Regions from separate parts of the Bradyrhizobium sp. TM233 genome, predicted to be linked through region 2. Evidence: predicted binding sites of a transcription regulator. Region 2 holds the regulator's gene; the other holds the start of a gene.
What was found. Region 2 encodes PhoB, which activates phosphate uptake and scavenging genes when phosphate is short. Its sites were predicted from a motif close to TGTCATNNANCTGTCAT; they were not measured.
Positions count from the first base shown of each region.

Region 1 (3,208 bases), on a different contig from region 2:
CTCGCGCATCGAGGTGCCCGAGAACTCGTGGTCCTTGGCGTCGCCCTCATAGGCCTTCTGCTGATAGATCAGATGCAGGATCGCGATCTCCGGCATGTGGCACAAGCTCCCCTTCAGCTTGCGCTCCTCGTCGGACAGTTGCTCGTCCGGCAGCTTCGCCAGCGCCTTGTAGAGCAGGACCTTGAGATTGTGGGTGCGGCGATAGACGTCGGTGTTGTGGCGGGTGCGCGAGGAATACATGATGTCCTTGTGGCGGGCCATCACGTCCTGGATCGAGCGCGGCAGCACGCCGCGCGCGCTGAACAGGTCGACCTGGAACACCAGCGAGTTGAGCGCATCCTCCTGGTCGAGCAGATGCTGCAGCGGGGTGTTGGAGACGATGCCGCCGTCCCAGAAATGATCGGTGCCGATCCGCACCATCGGCAGCGCCGGGGGCAGGGCGCCGGAGGCCATGATGTGCTCCGGCTCGATCTCGTCATGGGAATTATCGAAATAGATGAAATTGCCCGAGAGCACGTTGACCGCGCCGACCGCGAAGCGGACCTTCTTCTCGTTGATGAGATCGAAGTCGACGAGCTCGAGCAGGCTCTCCTTCAGCGGCATCGTGTCGTAATAGCTGGTCGCGGTGCGCGCGCCGACCGGGCTGAGCCAGGGATTGACCTGGTGCGGGGTGAAGAAGCCGGGCTGGCCCATCGCCGACGTCATCCACGCGCTGGTGAAATTGCGCCACTGCCGGAAGATGTCGCCGTCGGGCGTGTAGTGCCAGATCTTGCGGTTGGTGATGCGCTCCCAGAAGATGCGCAGCGCCTCGAGCCGCTTCTCCGGCTTGTTGCCGGCGATGATGGCGGAGTTGATCGCGCCGATCGAGACGCCGCAGACCCAGTCGGGCTCGATGCCGGCCTCGTGCAGCGCCTGATAGACGCCGGCCTGGTAGGCCCCGAGCGCGCCGCCGCCCTGCAGCACGAGCGCGACGCGATCGCAGCGTTCGGGCCGCCAGCCCCGCGAGGGCGCCTGATGGCTCTGATATGTCGGTTGCGACGTGCGGGCGTCCATGGCGATGCCTCCTGCTTGCGCCAGACGATTGCGTCACGTGGTGACGGCGTGATGACAAGGCGGCACCGATACATCGCCGGTAGCGCAGACCGACCACGCTGCAACGGCAGGGGTCGTGCGCCTGACGGAAAAGCTTCACATCGCAGTCAATGAGGATCGTTAGCAATTGCCGCCGATCGGGATTCACAGGAGACCAGCGATGCGAAGCGAAGACGTGCTGAGACTTCCGTCCATGCCCGCGGCGGGGCCGAGCTATCCGGCCGGTCCGTACCGGTTCGTCAACCGCGAATTCCTCGTCATCACCTACGAGACCGACCCGGAGCTGATCCGCGCCGGCCTGCCTGAGCCGTTGCAGCCGATCGACCAGCCGATCGTGCATTACGAGTGGATCAAGATGCCGGATTCCTCCGGCTTCGGCAGCTACACCGAATCCGGCCTCGTCATCCCCGCGCGCCTCAACGGCGAGGACGTCAATTTCGTCTCGCAGATGTATCTCGACGACGATCCGCCGATCGCCGCCGGCCGCGAGATCTGGGGCTTTCCCAAGAAGTACGCCCATCCCAAGCTCGAGATCGTCAAGGACACGCTGACGGGCACGCTGGAATATGCCGGCCAGCTCGTCGCCATGGGCACCATGGGCTACAAGCACGAGAGCATGGCCGGCAACGGCGATCTCACCCGCGCCACGCTGTCGAAGACGCAAGTGAATCTGAAGATGATCCCGGGCGTCGACGGTCGTCTCGAAGTCTGCCAGCTGGTCGCGATCAACCTGATCGATATCGTGCCGAAGGGCTCCTGGATGGGGCCGGGCCGGCTGCATCTGGTGCCGCATGTCAATGCGCCGGTCGCCGATTTCCCGGTCCGCCGCTGCCTCGGGGCGCATCATTACATCGCCGATCTGACGCTGCCGTTCGGCCGCGTCGTGCACGACTACATCAGGCAAGCCGAGGCAGCCGCGACCGGGCTGGCGGCGGAATAGGGCGGCATCATCAAACTGTAACACTGGCGTAATTGAGTACCCGCCTGGGTCCGGAAGATGCCGTCAGCCATCTTCCGGAATGGGGCAGTTGTTGACGGTTGGGGCTATCCATGGCTGAGCCGGCAAAGCTTGCCAGCGCATTATCGAACGCCGGACCCGCCATTCCCGGCCTGGTCTGGGCCTTCCGCCTGCACAGCGACGGCGGCGCCGAGGCGCTGCAGGTCGACCGGCCGATCGAGTTCAGCCATGACGGACGGCTGTGGCTGCATTTCAACCTCACGGACGCACGCGCGCGGCCCTGGATCGCGGCGTCGCAGCTGCCGCCGCTGGCGCGCGAGCTGCTGCTGTCGCACGACACCTTCCAGCAGCTTCACGTCATCGACCATTGCGTCTACGGCGTGTTCTCCGATCTCGTGCGCGAGATCGACAGCGCGACGGAGGAGACCGCGTTCCTGCGCTTCGCCATGACCGAGCACCTGCTGGTCTCTGGCCGCCATCAGGCGCTGTGCTCGGCGGACGCCACGCGGCGGGTGCTCGAAGGCGGCTACCGCGTCGACAATGTCGCTCATCTGCTCGAAAAGATCGTCGACGAGGTCGCCGACACGCTGGACCGGATGGCCGACAAGCTCGGCCAGGAGATCGACGATATCGAGGAGCGCATCCTGGCCGATGACGCGAGGCCGGAGATGCGCCGCAATCTCGGCCGGCTCCGCCGCACCTGCGTGCGGCTGCATCGGCAGCTCACCGGATTGCGCACGCTGTTTCACCGTCTCGATCAAAAGAACACCGATCATCTGTCGCCGGCGCTGCGGATCCAGGCCGGCAAGCTGGCGCAGCGGCTCGACGGGCTCGATCACGACATCGTCGAGCTGCGCGAGCGCAGCCGCCTGCTCGAGGAAGAGCTGCGCTTCAAGAACGAGGAGGAGAGCAACCGCCATCTCCACACCCTCTCGATCGTGACCTCGCTGTTGCTGCCGCCGACGCTGGTCACCGGCATTTTCGGCATGAACACCAAGGGCCTGCCGCTGACCGAGGTCGAGACCGGATTCCTCTGGGCGTCGGTGCTGATGGCCTCCTCGGTTGGCGCTGCCTATCTCTTCATGCGGCGCACGGGTATCTTCAAATAGCGTTGCGCCAGCCGGAATCAGCCGTGATCGGGACCGTCCATAGCTCTCT
Region 1 is NZ_BTIG01000004.1:335,046-338,253, reverse strand. It holds gene AABA86_RS12795 (patatin-like phospholipase family protein) at 1-1,053, opposite strand, end outside; gene AABA86_RS12790 (acetoacetate decarboxylase) at 1,253-2,032, shown strand; gene AABA86_RS12785 (transporter) at 2,143-3,159, shown strand; gene AABA86_RS12780 (carbohydrate porin) at 3,183-3,208, shown strand, end outside.
Region 1: the regulator PhoB is predicted to act here: its motif matches at 1,094-1,110, upstream of AABA86_RS12790 (acetoacetate decarboxylase).

Region 2 (3,208 bases):
TGTGCCAGAGCTTCGTCGCCTGCTCCTGCAACGCCTTGATCAGATGCGGGTGGCAATGGCCGAGCGCATTCACAGCCACGCCCGAGGTGAAATCGAGATAGCGATCGCCATTGGTCGCGATCAGCCAGCAGCCTTCGCCGCGCTCGAAGCCGAGGTCGGCTCTGGCGAAAACGGGGAGCAAATGCGGCGCTGCGCTGTTAGTCATGATGTCACTTGAATGTTGCGGACGGTGTGACGCGTGCATTGCGCAACGCACCATCGACCGGCCCGGAAAACGAAACGTGCCGCCTTTTAAGGGCGGCACGCGCGACTATCTTATGCCTGGCAAGACGGGTGTCAATGCCGCCCGGAAAGCCTCGCGAAACGCTGAATCCGTAGTCTTGCGGTGCCGATTTTGCGGGTTTTCACCACGGAACATGTGGAAGCGAGTCGGCGGACTCTTGCGCGGGAGTCACGCCATATTGTAGCGTTTGGATTGTCAGATACGACATCTCGTGCAGCGGTTCTGATCCCAAGAGTCCTCATGTACCGGCGTAAACGTTCGGGCGTCAGTCACGCGCCCGGCGAGCCTTAAGGGATTCTGACGGCACGGGTTTTTGAAGGCTTAGGCAATCGCTGCGAGGCCCCAGGATGGCTGGCGCGTAGCGAGGGAAAGGGTGCAATGACGGTTTTGACCTGGTCCGACGATCGCGTCGAGCAGCTGAAAAAGCTCTGGGAGGCCGGACTTTCGGCCAGCCAGATCGCAGCTGAGCTCGGCAATGTGACCCGCAATGCCGTGATCGGCAAAGTGCACAGGCTCGGTCTGTCCGGCCGTGCCAAGAGCCCTTCATCGGCAGCGCCCCGGCCGCGCAAGGCGCGTCCCGCGCAGCACATGATGCGGGTGACCCGCCCCATTGCGCGCGGCAACACCGCGCTGGCGCAGGCCTTCGAGGTCGAGGTGGAGGCTGAACCCGTCACCTACGACAACGTGGTGCCGATGAGCCAGCGGCTGTCGCTGCTCGAGCTGAACGAGGCGACCTGCCATTGGCCGGTCGGCGATCCCTCCAGCCCGGATTTCTTCTTCTGCGGCGGCCGGGCGCTGTCCGGCCTGCCCTACTGCGCCCAGCACTCGCGCGTGGCCTATCAGCCGGCGGCGGATCGCCGGCGTGCCCCGGCAAAGCCGGGCCCGCGGTGAGCGGATTTAGCTGATCGCAAAGACGGCAGCCGTCACACGACGGCGCCTCAACCAACTCGGTGTCATCCCCGCGAACGCGGGGATCCATAACCACAGGGCGCAGTTGTCGCGCGAGATGGTCACTCCGAGTCTTCGCCAAATCACTGCCTGTGGTTATGGGTCCCGGATCTGCGCTGACGCTTGTCCGGGACGACGCTGAGTGTGAGGCGACAGCCCACCAACTCCAGCGCTTGCAAACCCTACGCCTGCTCCGCCTTCGCGAAGCGGTCGTCCAGCGCGTAGCCGGCACCGCGGACGGTGCGGATCGGGTCCTGCTCGCGGCCGAGATTGAGCAGCTTGCGCAGGCGGCCGATATGGACGTCGACGGTGCGCTCGTCGATGTAGATGTCGCGGCCCCAGACGCTGTCGAGCAGCTGCTCGCGCGAGAACACGCGGCCGGGATGCTCCAGGAAGAACTCCAGCAGGCGATATTCGGTCGGACCGAGATCGATCGGCCGGCCCGAGCGCGCCACGCGGCGCTTGTCGCGATCGAGCTCGATGTCGCCATAGGCCAGCACTGTCGCGAGCCGCTCAGGACTGGCGCGGCGCAGCAGGCCCTTCACGCGGGCGAGCAGCTCCGGCACCGAGAACGGCTTGACGATGTAGTCGTCGGCGCCGGTCGCAAGTCCCCGCACCCGCTCGCTCTCCTCGCCGCGCGCGGTGAGCATGATGATCGGGAGCTGCTTGGTGTCGGGCCGGGTCCGCAGCCGGCGGCACAGCTCGATGCCCGACAGGCCCGGCAGCATCCAGTCGAGCACGATCAGGTCCGGGATGTGTTCCTTGAGGCGGGTGTCGGCGTCGTCGCCGCGCATCACCGTCTCGACGTCATAGCCGTCGCCTTCGAGGTTGTAGCGGAGAAGCTCGGTGAGAGCTTCCTCGTCCTCAACCACCATAATGCGTGCGCCCATGGTGTCGTCGCTCCTTAAGACTTCAGGTATTCGGGATCGTGGTGGCGAAGGTGGTCATGTCGCCCTTCGGCCGCTTGTCGGTCATCGCCTGGCCCTCGATCATGTAGAACACGGTCTCGGCGATGTTGGTGGCGTGGTCGCCGATCCGCTCGATGTTCTTGGCGCAGAACATCAGATGGATGCAGAACGAGATGTTGCGCGGATCCTCCATCATGTAGGTGAGGAGCTCGCGGAACAGCGAGGTGCAGATCGCGTCGACTTCCTCGTCGCCCTTCCACACCGCCATCGCCGCCGGCAGATCATGTGCGGCATAGGCGTCCAGCACCGACTTGACCTGCTGCTGCACGAGGTCGGTCATGTGCTCCAGGCCGCGGAACAGCTTCAGCGGATGGAAGTCGGTCTCCAGCGCGGCGACGCGCTTGCCCATGTTCTTGGCGAGGTCGCCGATGCGCTCGAGGTCGGTCGCGACGCGCATCGCGCCGACGATCTCGCGCAGGTCCACCGCCATCGGCTGGCGGCGAGCGATGGTGAGCACGGCGCGTTCCTCGATGCGCTTCTGCAACGCGTCGAGCTCGGCGTCGATGGTGACGACGCGCTGGCCGAGCGCGACGTCGCGGCGGATCAGCGCGTCGACGGAATCGACGATCATGCGCTCGGCGATGCCGCCCATCTCGGCGACCAGGCGGGTGAGCTCCTGGAGGTCGGTGTCGAAAGCCTTTGCGGTATGTTCGGTACCCATATTGCGTCTCCTCAGCCGAACCGGCCGGTGATGTAATCCTGCGTGCGCCGGTCGGTCGGCGACGTGAAGATCTTGCTGGTGTCGTCGAACTCGATCAGTTCGCCGAGATACATGAAGGCGGTCTTGTCGGAGACGCGCGCCGCCTGCTGCATGTTGTGCGTGACGATCGCGATCGTGTAGTTCTCGGACAGTTCCTGGATCAGCTCCTCGACCTTGGCGGTCGAGATCGGATCGAGCGCCGAGCAGGGCTCGTCGAACAGGATCACTTCAGGGCGCACCGCGACGGTGCGGGCGATGCACAGGCGCTGCTGCTGGCCGCCGGAGAGCGACAGGCCGGAGGCGTTGAGC
Region 2 is NZ_BTIG01000001.1:1,016,500-1,019,707, forward strand. It holds gene AABA86_RS04855 (aspartate aminotransferase family protein) at 1-205, opposite strand, end outside; gene AABA86_RS04860 (GcrA family cell cycle regulator) at 662-1,174, shown strand; gene phoB (phosphate regulon transcriptional regulator PhoB) at 1,414-2,121, opposite strand; gene phoU (phosphate signaling complex protein PhoU) at 2,144-2,860, opposite strand; gene pstB (phosphate ABC transporter ATP-binding protein PstB) at 2,872-3,208, opposite strand, start outside.